Geminicoccus roseus DSM 18922: one gene and its partner. The protein of the gene in region 1 interacts with the protein of each later gene in a pairwise test. Links are inferred from orthologs where the notes say so. Each region holds a gene or a part of one and is shown on either strand. Other genes may lie near its edges. The genes, in order: GEMRO_RS0109870 and GEMRO_RS0125555.

What was found.
Region 2: the proteins of GEMRO_RS0109870 (region 1) and GEMRO_RS0125555 interact in binary tests that used the Escherichia coli proteins (3 or more experiments, as listed by UniProt). The link is inferred for Geminicoccus roseus DSM 18922 from one-to-one orthologs.

The regions. Positions count from the first base shown.
Region 1 is NZ_KE386572.1:1,853,834-1,861,490, reverse strand. What follows is about bases 174-3,023. They hold GEMRO_RS0109870 (diflavin oxidoreductase), read left to right. Parts: upstream 174-626; coding sequence 627-2,420; downstream 2,421-3,023. Other genes in these bases: GEMRO_RS28825 (NADPH-dependent assimilatory sulfite reductase hemoprotein subunit), read left to right, coding at 2,434-3,023; GEMRO_RS28830 (precorrin-2 dehydrogenase/sirohydrochlorin ferrochelatase family protein), read left to right, coding at 174-616. In the rest of the region: more of GEMRO_RS28830, read left to right, coding at 5-173; more of GEMRO_RS28825, read left to right, coding at 3,024-4,152; GEMRO_RS32570 (DUF4340 domain-containing protein), read right to left, coding at 4,255-5,298; GEMRO_RS0109855 (GldG family protein), read right to left, coding at 5,311-7,185; GEMRO_RS0109850 (ABC transporter permease), read right to left, coding at 7,190-7,657. UniProt on the Escherichia coli protein: Component of the sulfite reductase complex that catalyzes the 6-electron reduction of sulfite to sulfide. This is one of several activities required for the biosynthesis of L-cysteine from sulfate.
Region 2 is NZ_KE386572.1:5,227,072-5,234,877, reverse strand. The notes cover bases 3,375-6,373. They hold GEMRO_RS0125555 (MOSC domain-containing protein), read left to right. Parts: upstream 3,375-4,455; coding sequence 4,456-5,292; downstream 5,293-6,373. Other genes in these bases: GEMRO_RS31890 (type III PLP-dependent enzyme), read left to right, coding at 5,445-6,373; GEMRO_RS0125560 (mandelate racemase/muconate lactonizing enzyme family protein), read left to right, coding at 3,375-4,456. Also shown: GEMRO_RS33075 (calcium-binding protein), read left to right, coding at 1-737; GEMRO_RS0125575 (GNAT family acetyltransferase), read left to right, coding at 823-1,308; GEMRO_RS0125570 (hypothetical protein), read left to right, coding at 1,406-2,167; GEMRO_RS31895 (iron-containing alcohol dehydrogenase), read right to left, coding at 2,118-3,266; more of GEMRO_RS0125560, read left to right, coding at 3,347-3,374; more of GEMRO_RS31890, read left to right, coding at 6,374-6,635; hemA (5-aminolevulinate synthase), read left to right, coding at 6,765-7,806.

The DNA of each region.
Region 1 (7,657 bases):
CGCCATGATTCCGATCGCCATTGACCCCCGTCTCGTCCCGATCGCCTTGATAGGGGCAGGTGAAAGCATGCGGCGTCGCATCGACTGGCTGCGCCAGGGTGGTGCCGCGCATCTCACCGTGTTCGCCGAGGACCCCGGCTTGGAGGGCGTTGTTCAGATCGCCCGGATGCCGGAGGCGGAGGAACTAGCGCAGTTCCGGATCATCTGGATTACCGGACTGGATCCGACGATTGCCGAGCCGATCGCCCGGGACGCCCGTGCCGTCGGCCTGCTGGTCAACATCGAGGACCACATGCCCTACTGCGACTTTCACACCCCTGCTTTGGTCCGCCGTGGCGATCTGCTGGTGGCGATTTCCACCGGTGGCAAGAGCCCCGGCCTGGCGATGCGGCTGCGCAGCTGGCTGGAGCGACAGCTCACCGACGAATGGGCGGCACGGCTGGAGACCATCGCGCGCAAGCGGGCCGCCTGGCGCCGAAGGCCCCGCCGCCTGGAGGAACTGGCCACGCTCACCGATGCCGTGATCGACCACAAGGGCTGGCTCGAGCCCATCGATCGCTCTCAACATTCCCATCATGGCGAACCCGCGCCGCTCCTCGCCAACCCCGCGCACTGAGATCCGGACCATGGCCAGCCCGTCCCGCGCCCTGCCGCTCCTGCCCTCGACGGCACCGTTCTCCGACACGGCGATCCAGGCGCTTAACGCCGGACTTGCCGAGAGCAGCCCGGAACAGCGTACCTGGCTTGCTGGCTTCCTGGCCGGTTATGCCGCGGCGACCGGCACTGCACCCGCTGCAGCACAGGGGGTCCCCGCTGCCGGAACCAAGCGCAAGGTTCCGCTGACGATCCTCTATGCTACCGAAGGCGGCAACACGGAGGCATTCGCCCAGAAGTTCGCGAAGACGTCCGCCAAGCAGGGCTTCGCACCCAAGATCCTCGACATGGGCGAGATCGAGCCGGCGGCGCTGGCTGACGTCGAGAACCTTGTCGTGATCGCGTCGACCTGGGGCGAGGGCGATCCGCCGGCGCGTGCCGTGCCGTTCGCCGAGGCGTTCTTCGCCGAGGGAGCGCCGAGGCTGGAAAAGACCCGCTTCGCCGTGCTGGCCCTGGGCGACACCGCCTATACCGAGTTCTGCGCGTTCGGGCGCAGGCTGGACGAGCGGCTGGCCGAGCTGGGTGCGGTCCGGGTGCTGGACCGGGCGGACTGCGACGTGGACTTCGAAGGCCCGGCCGCTTCCTGGTCGGCCGAGGTGATCAAGACATTCACCCCTACCCAGGTCGACGAGCCGAGCGCCGAGATCATCCATCTGGATCGCTTCGCCCGCTCCGACGAGCAGGAATGGAGCGCCAGGCACCCGTTCTTCGCCCCGCTCGCCGAGCGGGTCACGATCACCTCGTCGCGCTCCTCGCGCGAGACAATCCATGTCGAGCTGGACCTGACCGACTCGGCGATCACCTACGAGCCCGGCGACAGCCTCGCGGTGGTGCCGGAGAACGACCCTGCCCTGGTCGAGCGGATCCTGGAGCGGCTGGGCCTGGGTGGCGACGAGGCGCTGGCGCGCGAAATCGTGCGCGGCAAGGACGTGACCACGCTGTCCAGGACCACGCTCGAAGCCTGGAACCGGCTGCACCCCCACGCCCAGCTCGCCGAGATGCTGCAGGGCGACGGCTGGCGCGGCTTCGTGGTCGACCGGCAGCTGATCGACCTGTTCGAGACCTTTGGCGCCCCCATCGGCAAGGAAGAGCTGCTCAAGCTGCTGCGGCCCTTGCCCGCCCGCTCCTATTCCATCGCCAGCGCCCCGTCGGCGCATCCGGAAGCGGCGCACCTGCTGGTGTCGGTGGTCCGCTGGCAGAGCCATGGCTACCAGCGCGCCGGCGTCGCCTCGACCTTCTTGGCCGACCGGATCGGCAAAAACCAGAAGGTCGGGGTGTTCCTGAAGCCCAACCGGCATTTCCGGCTGCCGGCCGACCCGTCGGCCAGGGTGATCATGATCGGCCCCGGCACCGGGGTGGCGCCGTTCCGCGCCTTCCTGCAGCACCGCGCCGAGACCGGGGCGCCCGGCGAGAACTGGCTGTTCTTCGGCGAACGCAACTTCACCCACGACTTCTACTACCAGACCGAGCTGCAGGGCATGAAGGAGGACGGCGTGCTCAACCGCATCGACCTGGCCTTCTCGCGCGACCAGCCGGAGAAGATCTACGTCCAGGACCGCATGTGGCAGCAGCGCAAGGACCTGTGGGCCTGGCTGCAGGACGGCGCCCATTTCTACGTGTGCGGCGACGCCAACCAGATGGCGAAGGACGTCGACCAGACCCTGAACCGCATCGCGATCGAGGAAGGCGGCCTGTCCGACGACAAGGCCAAGGCCTGGCTGCTCGACGCCACCAAGTCCGGCCGCATCCAGCGCGACGTCTACTAGAAGAAGCCGATCCATGAGCACGCTCTCGAAGAACGAGACCATCAAGGAAAAGAGCCGGGGCCTGCGCGGGACGATCGCGGAGGGGCTGACCGACAACATTACAGGCCAGCTGCCCGAGGACGACACCCAGCTCACCAAGTTCCACGGCTTCTACCAGCAGGACGACCGCGACCTGCGCCCGGAGCGGCGCAAGAAGTTCCTGGAGCCGGCCTACAGCTTCATGATCCGCGTCCGGCTGCCGGCGGGGGTGTGCACGCCGGCACAGTGGCTGGCGATGGACGAGATCGCGACTACCTACGCCAACCACTCGCTGCGGCTGACCACACGGCAGACCTTCCAGTTCCACGGGGTCATCAAGACCAACCTCAAGCGCACCATGCAGGCGCTGAACAACGCGCTGGTGGACACGATCGCGGCCTGCGGGGATGTCAATCGCAACGTCCTGGCCAGCTCCAATCCGCATGTCTCCAGGACGCACGAGGAAGCCTACGAGCTCGCCCGGCAGATCAGCGAGCACCTGCTGCCCAGGACCCGCGCCTGGCACGAGATCTGGCTGGACGGCGAGAAGGTCGCCGGCGGCGAGGCAGAGGAGGAGCCGATCTACGGCAAGACCTACCTGCCGCGAAAGTTCAAGGCGGTGGTGGCGGTCCCGCCGGACAACGACGTGGACATCTTCGCCCAGGACCTGGGCTTCATCGCCATCCTGGACAAGAAGGGCAGGATCACCGGCTGGAACGTCACGGTCGGCGGCGGCATGGGCATGACCCACGGCGAGACCGCCACCTTCCCGCGTACCGCCGACGTCATGGGCTTCTGCACCACCGAGCAGGCACTGACCGTGGCCGAGCACGTGGTGACGGTGCAGCGCGACTGGGGCAACCGTTCGGACCGCAAGAACGCCCGGCTGAAATACACGATCGAGCGGCACGGGCTGGACACGTTCCGCGCCGAGGTCGAGAAGCGCTGCGGCTTCAAGCTGGGCGCCCCCAAGCCGTTCAAGTTCGACGACAACGGCGACCGCTATGGCTGGGTGCAGGACCATGCCGGCTCATGGCACTTCACCCTGTTCGTCGAGAACGGCCGGATCAAGGACACCGACGAGAAGAAGCTGCTCACCGCGCTGCGCGAAATCGCCAAGGTTCATGACGGCGAGTTCCGGCTCACCGCGAACCAGAACCTAGTCATCGCCAAGATCGCGCCGGAAAAGCGGCTGCTGATCGAGCAGATGCTGACCGAGTACGGCCTGGTCGGCCAGGAAACGGCGCTGCGCCGCTCGGCCATGGCCTGCGTGGCGCTGCCGACATGCGGCCTGTCGCTGGCCGAGGCGGAGCGCTACCTGCCGGACCTGGTGACTGCGCTGGACGAGACAGTGCGCGAAGCTGGCCTCGAACAGGATTCGATCACCATCCGGATGACCGGCTGCCCGAACGGCTGCGCGCGCCCCTACCTTGCCGAGATCGGCCTGGTCGGCCGCGGCCCCGGCACCTACAACCTGTACCTGGGCGGCGCCTTCGATGGCACCCGGCTGAACAAGCTCTACCGGCGCGACGTCCAGCACGACCGGATCATCGCCGAACTCTCGCCGCTGCTGCGGGCCTATGCAGCCGAGCGGAGCGATGGCGAGCGTTTCGGCGACTTCGTGATCCGCAAGGGCGCGATTGCGGCGACGACAGCAGGCCGCCATTTCCACGACGACCTGCCGCCCGAGGTGGACAGCACGGTGGCGGCCTGACCACCAGCATCAGGAGCAAGGGCGAGCCGCAATGGGCGGCGCTCGCATGGTTGTTTCTACCGCGGCAGGATCCGGCAGGGGCTGGATCCTGCCGATCTCGCCTCAGCTCTCTTCCGGCTTCACCAGAAGGTCGTCGAGTGTCTGGCCAAGCTGCTCGGTGACGTAGCCGCCAACATGGAACACCCAGCCATCGGTCCGAGCGGCAAGGCGCGCCGCTTCCTCCTTCACCTCCGCGGACGCCGTGCTGTCGGCGGTGACCGATCCGACCCGCAGCCAGCTCGCATCGGGCAGGCTGATCCAGGTCAGCACCACCGTCAGCCCATCGAAGGTTTCCACCCGCACCCGTTCCGGCACGTCGGGAAACGCCACCTCCTGGGCGGGACGAACGTCGAGAAGGGTGAGTTGTGAGAGGACCTGCGAAAGTTCCTCCAGCTTGGCCTGATCCGCCGCCTCCTTGGCCGGAACCCCTGCCAGATCGAACTGGGTCGCCTCGGGCCCTGCCCGGCTGGTGGTGACCAGCACCCCGTCCTGCGGCTCCAGCGACACGAGCTTTACCCGCTCAGGCGCGATGTCGATCACTTCGCTGGAGATCCATTCCGCCGCCGAGGTGGGCAGGGTGATCTCGGCATCGGTGAGCCAGGCTTGGTTGTCGTCGGCCAGACGCACATAGGTGCCGGTCCGGCCGGGCCCGAACACGCCGAACGCACGCTTGCCGACCACCAGGTCGGCAACGACCTCGCCCGCCGCGTCCTGGAGCAGGATCCGCCGGGACCGGCTGTCGGGAGCGGCCGGATCGCCCAGTTCCAGCCTCGGCAGCCTTTCGGGCAAGGCGGTCTTCGCCTCGACGATCCGCAGGGTGCCGAGCTTGCGCAGGAGGCCGACGATCGCCTGTTCATCGGCAGCAAAGCCGTTCTTCTGCGCCACGACCCACCCTGCATCCTCCTTCCGCTCCAGGCTCGCGGCACCGTCCGGACCGCTGACATCAATCCGCACCACGTCGTTGATCCGGGGAGCCAGGGTCGGAGCCAGCGGCTGGTCCAGGCTGGTGGAAACCAGCGGCCGGTCCTGCATCACCAGGGCCGCCGTGGCCAGGATCACCGAAACGCCGGCAATGCCGGCCAACATCAGGAAATTGCGGGGCTGCATGCTCTGGCCTCCTCAGCCGCTGGCCGGTCTGAAGTGCTTGCGCGTCCGGCTGCGCCGGACCAGCGCCACCAGGATCGCGACCAGCGCCACCGCGAGCGGCACGGCCAGGATGTTGATCAAGGTAAGGCGATCCTCCAGGCGCTCGATCTCCTGGCGCAGGGCCAGCTGCACGGCGCGTAGTTCAGCGCGCAGTTCCAGCATGCGTGCCCGGAAGCCCTGCACCTCGATCCGCTGCGCCTCCGAAAGCACCAGGCCGTCCTGGTCCTGCCCCAGACCGCCAAGATCCTGGAGCTTGGCCTGCACCTCTTCCAGGTTGGCGGTCAGCTCGTCCTCCTTCACCCGGTAGATCGCCTCGGCATCGCGCTGCAGTTCGTCGATCCGGGTGAAGGGACGCAGGGTGATGTCGCGCCCGCGCAAGGACAGAAGCACTTCGGAGCCGGCCAGCGTGTCCAGGAGGTTCAGGACAAGGTCGGCATTGGAGGCGACCGGCGTCAGACCGGCCTGACCCATGCCCGGTGACTGCGCCAGCCAGGATTGATCCTCCAGGAGATCGGAATCGGCGACCAGCACGATGTTCACCGGCTGCTTCGTTTCGGTCAGATGTGCCGCCGGGTCGGGCGCCGCCGGATCGTCGCTGGCGGGTGCCGCCGGGTAGGCGCTCTCGGTGGGGCCCGTCACCCTAGCCACGAGAGTCAGGGGTTCATTGCCCGGCTGGAAACTGCGCAGCACCTCGATCGGATCCGGATAGGCGCGGATCGGGCCCGCTTCGAGCAGGCCCGCCTCGGGGCCGGTCTGCACCAGCGGCTCGAAGCTGGTGGACGCACCGTCGAGCGGGCGCAGCACGCCCGGCGTCATCATGTTGATGACGTCCAGGTTGGCGACCGCCGGATCGTCGCCGGTGACGTTCTGCTGGCTGAGCGACAGCCAGGGCAGATAGGGCAGCACCTGCTGGCGTCCGCCTTCCTGAGGGATCGAGACCTGCCGGGCCGCATCGGGGTCGGCGGCGATCTGGTCGGGCACTAGTTCCACGCCCCAGGCCGCCAGCAGGCCATCGACCTGGGCGGCAAAATCGCCCGCGACCTGGACGGCAGCCTGGGCCGCTTCCGAATAGGGGTCGACAAAGGCCAGGACCCGGCCGCCGCGCATCACGAACTGGTCGATGGCGTAGAGGTTCTGCTCGGGCAGGTCGTCCGGCTGCACCAGCATCAGCACCTGGATCGCCGGGTCGATGACGTATTCCTCCCCGGTCAGCATCCGCACGTCGTAGAACTGGCGGAGCTGGGTGAGGATCTGCCAGGGCAGCTGGCCGTTCTGCATGCTGCCTTCCAGCGGCAGACCGGTGATGATGCCGAGCACCGGCTTGTCCGGCCGGGAGAGGTTGTAGACCAGCCGGGTCAGGTCATACTCGAGGAACCGCTCCCGGTCCGGGCTCAGCATCGCGATGACGTCGGTGTCGTCGGTAGTGTTGGAGCCGGCGACGCCCAGGAAGGCCGTGGTCTGCTCCGGGCCCGGGATCGGCTGCAGTCCAAAGCCGACAGCCCGGTCCTCCTCCTGGGAGAATGGCTGCGGGTCGATGACCTGGAGTTCGATCTTGCCGCCCGCTGCCTCCGCAAACGACTGCAGCGTGTCACGCGCCTGCTGCGCATAGGTCCACAAGAACGGGTTGGTCTCGCGCAGGAGCGAAGAGACATAGAAGCGCAAGCGCACCGGCTCCTGGATCTCCTCCAGCATGGCGCGGGTGCCGTCCGACAGGGTGAACTGCCGGTTCTCGGTGAGATCGAGCTTCGGGCCGCGCAAGGCGATGCCGGAGAACACGTTGAAGGCGAGGAACGCGATCAGGGCCAGGGGGATGCCCAGGATGGACAGCGTGCGGCGGTCGAGATGCATGATGTCAGCCCGCCTTCTTGAGATCGACCAGGAGTTTGTTCACGAACAGCGCGGTGCCGATCAGGGTGAGCAGGAACACGGCGCTGGTGAGTGGCAGCGAGCCTTTGCTCAGCGCCATGAAGTGGGTGATCAGGCTGAAGGACGCGACCAGGTCGACCAGGAAGTCCGGCGCCCAGGCCCGAAATGCCGCCAGCACCATCTCCACGCCGCTCATCAGGAACAGGAAGCACAAGGCGGCACCGAGCACGAACGCCACCACCTGGTTCTTGCTCACCGCCGACATGCATGAGCCGAGCGAAAGAAAGCAGCCGGCGACCAGCCAGCTGCCCAGGTAGCCCATGACGATCACCCCGTTGTCCGGATCGCCGAGCCAGTTGACGGTGATCCAGATCGGGAAGGTCAGGAGGAGGGCGATGCCGCAGAACACCCAGGCCGCCAGGAACTTGCCCAGGACGAGCGGAAAGCTGCCGAC
Region 2 (7,806 bases), 3.4 Mb from region 1 along the record:
TCGGGCATACCGGCGACGACATCCTGGACGGCGGGGCGGGCGACGACCGGCTCCAGGGCCTGGAAGGCGATGATGTGCTCTCGGGCCGCGTCGGCGATGACGTGATCTTCGATTTCGTCGGCGACAACCTGTTCCTCGGCGGCGATGGCAACGACACGCTGAACGGCTTCGGCGTGCTGCGCGGTGGTCAGGGGAACGACCGCCTGGACAGCCGGTCTTTTCTCGACAGTCTCAAGGAAGAAGTCAGCACGCTGTTCGGCGATGCGGGCGACGATCTGATTTCTGTCGGCAACAACGGCGTCGGTCGTGGCGGCGACGGCAACGATAGGCTGTCCGGCGGCAGCCTCGGCCCCGGCGTTCTCTATGGTGGGGCGGGCGACGACACGCTGGTGAGCCGGGCCGACAATCCAGAGGATGCCCCCGTCCTGGTGGGAGGTCCCGGCATGGACACGTATGATTTCGTGAACGGCAGTGGCGGGCACGCCCTGATCGTCGATGCGGTAGGTGGCTTCAAGATTGTGGCCGTGGATTTCCTCAACCCGCTGGACAGCAATGGCGATGACCTGCTCACGGAGCAGGACGACCTTGCGTCGCTGGTGGACGCCACCTTCGAAGGGGCGACGCGCCCGTCGCTGAAGCTGGAGATCGCCATCGAAGCGGGTGTCGAGATCCCGCCCATCGTCTTCGGAGTCACCCTGTTCGGCATCACCTCGATCTCGGCGGATGTGCTCGCCTAGATGCAGGCGGGGCTTGGCAGGCGGTGCCGCGCGGGGTCATTGAGCCGCCCCCCGCTGCTGCGGGAACTTGCCTTCGAGGCCCGCAATGACCGACGAACCACAGGAATCGACCCCGCCGCCCGGCCTGACCGTCCGCCCCGCCACCGCGGCGGACGAGCCGCACGTCATCGCGTTGTGGCGGGCCTGCGGCCTGGTGACGAGCTACAACGATCCATCCGGGGACTTCCGCTTCGCCCGCGCGAAGGCCGGCTCCGACGTCCTGGTCGGGCTCGGGGCGGACCGGATGGTCGTCGGCAGCGTCATGGTCGGCCATGACGGCCATCGCGGCTGGATCTACTACCTTGCCGCCAATCCCGGGCACCGCGGCCAGGGCGTCGGCCGGTCGATGGTCGAAGCCGCGGAGCACTGGCTGAAGGGCAGGGGCGTTCCGAAGGTCATGCTGCTGGTGCGCGAGACCAACATGCAGGTGGTCGGATTCTACCGGCATCTCGGGTTCGAGGAGGTGCCGCGCGTGGTGATGCAGAAGTGGCTGCCGGGCGATCGCGGGGATCCGGCCGGACCCGGCGCCTGACGCCGGCCGTTCCTTGCTCTGGAAGCTGCTAGGCAAATATTCCTTATCTTGGTACCTTGCGCCCGACATGCCGCCCACCACGCAGGGATCCCGCCCCATGCCCCGCAGCCTCGCCCAGGCCCAAGCCTCCCGCCAGAACGGCGCCCGCAGCCGCGGCCCTACCACCCCCGAGGGCAAGGCCCGCGCCGCCCAGAACGCCCGCACCGTGGCGATGCGCTCCACCGACCCGTGCCTTGCCGATTTCGAGGAAACCGACCGCTTCCACGAGCTGGAGCGCTCGGTCTACGACCGCTACCGGCCGCTCTGCCCGGTGGAGGCGTCCTTGTGCGCCCGGATCGCCATGGCGCTGTGGCGGGCCGAGCGCGCCGACCAGCTGGAGGCCGAGTACTGGTGCCTGCCGGTGCCGGTCTCGCGCTTTTCCGAGACGCTGAAGCTGGCCGCCGTGCTGGTGCACGAGGAGGGCCACCGCCCGCGCAGCCTGGCCACCATCCTGCGCTACCAGGCCGAGGCGATGAACGCGGTCACCCGCGCGCTGAAAGCCCTGGCGCTGCTGCGCGCCGGCACCGCCGAGCCGCGAAACGAGGAGGACGAGCCGGCGGACGCGAAGGAGGCCGGGCCCGCGCCCGCCAACCAGAACCAGCCGGTGCCAGCCGCGATCTGCACGAACGAACCCGAGCCGGAGCCGGCGCAGCCCGCCCCGGAACCGGTCGAGCCTGCGGCAGCCCCGGCCCGGGCCGCTGTTCCCATGCTTTACACGAACGAACCCGGGCGGGCGGCCGCTTCGGCAAATAGCGCGAACGAGCCCGGGCTCAGCCCGCCAGCACCATGCTCACCACCTCGCGCAGCTCCTCCTCGGTGAAGTGCCGGCAGTTCGCCTGCAGCATCGGCAGGTTCTCCGGGGCCAGCGCGGTCGCGTAGAGCGCATCGGTATGCTCGGGGCCCAGGCCCACGTCGGACAGGTCGCGGCCGATCTCGACCTCGTCCAGCAGCCGGTCATAGGCGGTCACCAGGTCGGTGGGCAGCACGCCCATGGCGGCGGCGACCTCGGCATGGGCGCGCGGCGCCTCTTCCTGGTTCGCCTCCAGCACCGCGCCCAACGCCAGCGCCACCGCCCGGCCGTGATGGACATGGGCCAGCGTGCCCATGGCATGGCCGATCGCGTGGGCGGCGCCGGTCCCGGCATTATCGATCGCAGTGCCGGCCAGGGCGGCTGCGACCAGCATCCCGCCGCGCGCCTCCAGGTTGGCCGGCTCGTCCAACGCAGGGCCCAGATGCCGGGAGACCAGCCGGATCGCGTGCAGCGCCGGGGCCGCCACCAGGGGGTTGGCGCGCCGGTTGGTCGCCGCCTCGATCGCGTGCACCAGGGCGTCCAGCCCGGTCCAGGCGGTGAGCCTGGCCGGCAGGGTCACCGACAGGGTCGGGTCCAGCACCGCCAGGGCCGGGCGCAGCTCCTCGCCCCAGCTCCAGACCTTGTGGCCGTGGCTGTTGGTGAACACCGCGGTGCGGGTCATCTCCGCCCCGGTCCCGGCGGTGGTCGGCACCGCGATGATCGGCAGGGTCGCACGCGGCAGGGGCGTGGCGCACAGGCCGTAGGCGTCGGCCGGGTCCTCCCCGGCGGCGGTCACCGCAGCGAGCTTGCCGGCGTCGATCGCCGAGCCGCCGCCCACCGCGATCACCAGCTGCGCCCGCTGGCTGCGCGCCGCCGCCGCGGCGGCGTTGATCCGGGCGCTGTCCGGGTCGCCCACGATCTCGGCATACATGGTCACCTGGTGGCCGGCCATCGCCAGGCGCTCGCGCATCCGCACCACCCGGTCCTGCATCGCGATCGCCCGGTCGGCCACCAGCAGGACCCGGGCCTGGGAGCCCACCAGCGCGGTCACGTCCTCGGCCACCGCCAGCGCCCGGTCCTCGCCGTAGATGACCGGGGTGCCCCGCTCCAGACCGAAGCTCGCCGACATACGAAACCCTCCGACGCAACTGTTTCCCCGTGCTATCCGCAGGCATGGCCACGCGGCAAGCAGGCGGGAGTGGGGCTGGAATGAAAATTGCAAAGATCGAGCTGTCGCATCACGCGATCGACCTGGATCCACCCTTCCCGGCCTCCTGGGACCCCGTCCCCCGCCGCCGCTTCGTGGTCGACCTGGTCCGGGTCACCACCGATGACGGCCTGGTCGGGGTGGGCTCCGGCGACCCGATGCCCGGCCTGATCGGCAACGAGCATCTGTTCATCGGCCAGGACCCCCGCGACCTCGCCCGCCATGCGCGGATCATCGACAACCTGTCGTTCTTCTACGGGCGGATCTGGCCCCTGGATCTCGCTCTGTGGGACCTGTTCGGCAAGATCACCGGCCAGCCGGTCTGGCGCCTGCTCGGCGGCAGCTCCGGCAGGATCCCCTGCTACGCCTCGTCCGGCACGCTGCGCGATCCCAAGGCCATGGCCGCCCAGGCCGAGCGCTTCGCCGAGCTCGGCTACAAGCACATGAAGGTGCGCTTCCACGAGGCCGACTGGCGCCAGGACATCCACAAGATCCAGGCGATCCGCGCCGCCATCGGCGACCGGATGGAGCTGATGGTCGACTGCAACCAGGGCTGGCGGATGCCCTGGGACGCCTCGCCGTCCTGGACCCTGAAGGACGCCCTGGCGGTGACCCGCGCCCTGGAGCCCTTGGGCGTGTTCTGGCTGGAGGAGCCCTTGCACCGCTCCGACCTGCAGGGCATGCGGATCCTGCGCGAATCCACCTCGATCCGGATCGCCGGCGGCGAGCTCGCCCGCGACCTGGAGAGCATGCGCGCCTGGCTGCGCGAGGGCTGCGTCGACGTTCTGCAGACCGACGTGGTCTGCGGCGGCGGCATCACCGGCCTGGCCGACCTGTTCCGCGAGGCCCGCGCCATGGGCGTGGCCTTCACCCCGCATACCTGGGGCAACGGCATCGGCCTGCTCGCCAACGCCCATCTGGTGGCGGGCCTGGGGCCGATGCTGCCCCTGGAATTCCCCTACGACCCGCCGGAATGGACCACCGCCAGGCGTGACCACGGCCTGGTGGCGCCGATCGAGGTCGATGCGCAGGCCTGCCTGAACCTGGACGAGAGCCCGGGCCTGGGCATTCACCTGGACGAGGAACGCCTGGCTGCGACGAGGATCGGCTGATGCTGCAAGGACGGATCAGCGGCCTGTTCGTTTATCCGGTCAAGGGCTGCCGCGGCATCGCCCTGGACCAGGCGACGCTGGGCCCGCTCGGCCTGGAGCATGACCGCCGCTTCCTGGTGGTCCGCCCGGACGGCCGCTTCCTCAGCCAGCGCGAATTGCCGGCCATGGCGACGGTGGTGCCGGCGTTCGAGGACGGCGCCCTGGCGCTCCGCTTCGGCGGCAGCCGGCACCTGGTCGACCTGGCCATGGCCGGCCCGCCGATGGAGGTGACCATCTGGAAGGACCGCTTCCCGGCGCTGACCGGGGATCCGGCCACCGACCAGGCCCTGTCCGATCATCTCGGCCGCCCGGTCCGCCTGGTCCGCTTCGACCCGGAGGTGGAGCGCTATTGCCGGGGCAGGGGGGCGCCCCCCGGCACCCGCACCAGCTTCGTGGACGACTTCCCGATCCTCCTGACCAGCACCGCCTCGCTCACCCGGCTGAACGACCAGCTCCAGGAAGCCGGCGGCCCGGCGCTGCCGATGGACCGGTTCCGGCCGAACATCGTGGTGGACGGCCTGCCGGCCTATGCCGAGGACGACCATCCTTACGCGGTGGCGGACGGCATCCGCCTGGCGCTGGCGAGCGCCTGCGAGCGCTGCATCGTCCCCACCACCGACCAGGAGAGCGGCGAGCGGACCGGCCCGGAGCCGATCCGGACCCTGAAGCGGTACCATGCGGACGACTCGGGCCGACCTTTGTTTGGCCAGAACGCCGTGTGGCTGGATGACGGCAAACCCGCCCCAGCGCTGCGGATCGGGGCCTTGATCGGGCTTCACATGGAAGTAGATGCCTAAGTCCATCTAAATCCGGGACTAATTATAGCTTGCGTCAGGGGGGTAGTGTCCCTATCTACCCCCCGACGAAAAGAAGCCCATGCACTGCGGCGCGCGCGGCGGCGGCTTTCTGATCAGCCCTGGACCTCCACCGGTCTCTCGGAAGGTTGGAAATGACCACTAGCTACGGCAGCGCTGAGGCGTTGCTCACCCATCACCTCAGTTCTCACCCGATTGTCGGCGTCCGGCCCCACGTGGTCGAGCGCACGGCCAGGCGTATGATCGCCGCCTTTCCGGGCGACGTCCTCTATGCCGTCAAATGCAACGACGCCGATCCGGTTCTCGATGCACTGTGGAAGGGCGGAATCCGTCACTTCGACACCGCCTCGATTGGTGAGGTTCGCCAGATTCGCCGCCGTTTTCCCGGTGCGATCTGCCATTTCATGCACCCGGTGAAGTCGCCCGAGGCCATTGCCGAGGCTTACTTCGAGCACGGCGTGCGCAGCTTCGTCCTCGACCACGAGGAGGAGCTGGCCAAGATCGTCCAGGTCACCGGGCGGGCGAAGGATCTCGACCTGTTCGTGCGCCTGGCAGTCCCGGGCGAGGGTGCCGTGCTGACCCTGACCGGCAAGTTCGGCTGCGAGGTGCATGAGGCGCCGGCCCTGGTGCGCGCCTGCCGCGCGTTCGGCAGGAGCGTGGGCATCACCTTCCATGTCGGCTCGCAGTGCCTGGACCCGACCGCGTTCCGCCGGGCGCTCGGCCTGTGCGGCCAGGTGGTGCGCGAGACCGGCCCGGTCGACATGATCGATGTCGGCGGCGGCTTTCCCGGGCGCTATGTCGGCGACGAGCCGGCGTTCGAGCACTTCGTGGCGGCCATCAAGAAGGCGGTCGCGGATTACGGCCTGTCCGGCACGCCGTTGCAGTGCGAGCCCGGCCGCGCCCTGGTCGCCGACGGCGCCTCGGTGTTCGCGCGCGTCGAGCTGCGCCGCGGCGCTTCGCTCTACCTGAACGACGGGGTGTACGGGAACCTGGCCGAGCTGAAATGGATCGGCCCGCAGTTCCCGCTGCGCGCGATCCGCGCCGACGGCCAGCGCAGCGAGGCGCCGCTGATGTCCTACGACCTGTTCGGGCCCACCTGCGACAGCATCGATTCGATGCCGGGCCCGCACTGGCTGCCTTCCGACATGGACGAGGGCGACTGGGTCGAGGTCGGCCAGATGGGTGCTTACAGCAACGCGCTGCGCACCCGCTTCAACGGCTTCGAGACCGGCACCGTGGTGTTCCTGCACGACGAGGCCTTCGACCGGGTCCGGCTCCAGGAGAGCCGCAGCGAGGCGACCTTCGTCTACGCCCAGGCCGCCTGACCGGCCTTCCTCGATCTGCTCCGGCCGCGACATCCTGGCCGGAGCAGCGTCGAAACACTGGAATCCATCCAGCGTCCGTCGCACATTCGGTGCCATAAGACGTTGGCGCCAGGACTCGGGACAGACATCATGGATTACGAGCGCATCTTCCGCGAGGCGGTCACGGCCGTGCGCGCAGAGGGTCGCTACCGGGTCTTTTGCGATATTGAGCGGCAGGTCGGCACGTTCCCGCGCGCACTGCGCCATACTCCCGACGGACCGCGCCCGGTCGTGATCTGGTGCTCCAACGACTATCTGGGGATGGGCACCCATCCGATGGTGGTCGAGGCCGGGCGCGAGGCGGTGCGCTGCCACGGCACCGGTGCCGGCGGCACCCGCAACATCAGCGGCTCCAACCATCTGCACGTGGCGCTGGAGCGCGAGCTGGCCGGGCTGCACCGCAAGGAAGCGGCCCTGGTGTTCACCTCGGGCTATGTCGCCAACGAGGCGGCCCTCTCCACCCTGGCCAGGCTCCTGCCCGACGGCGTCGTGTTCAGCGACGAGAAGAACCACGCCTCGATGATCGCCGGGATCCGCAACGGCGGCGCGCCCAAACGGATCTTCCGGCACAACGACGTCGAGCACCTGGAGCAGATGCTGGCGGAGACCGCGCCCGAGCGCCCCAAGCTGATCGCGTTCGAGGGCGTCTACTCCATGGACGGCAGCTTCGGCCGGGTCGGCGAGATCATGGACCTGGCCGAGCGCTACGGCGCCATGACCTATCTGGACGAGGTCCACGCGGTCGGCATGTACGGCGACCAGGGTGGCGGCATCGCCCAGATGATGGGCCAGGAGCACCGGGTGACGGTGATCCAGGGCACGCTCGGCAAGGCGTTCGGCGCGCTGGGCGGCTACATCGCCGGCTCCGGGGCGCTGATCGACGCGATCCGCTCCTATGCCTCGGGCTTCATCTTCACCACCTCGCTGCCGCCGGCGGTGACCGGGGCGGCGCTGGCCAGCGTCCGCTACCTGAAGACCAGCGACGCCGAGCGGATCCGCCACCAGGAGCGGGCAGCATCGGTGCGCGGCCGGCTGGCGGCGGCCGGGATCCCGGTGATGGACAACCCGTCCCACATCGTGCCGGTGTTCGTGGGCGACCCGGTGCGCTGCAAGCAGGCCAGCGACCTGCTCC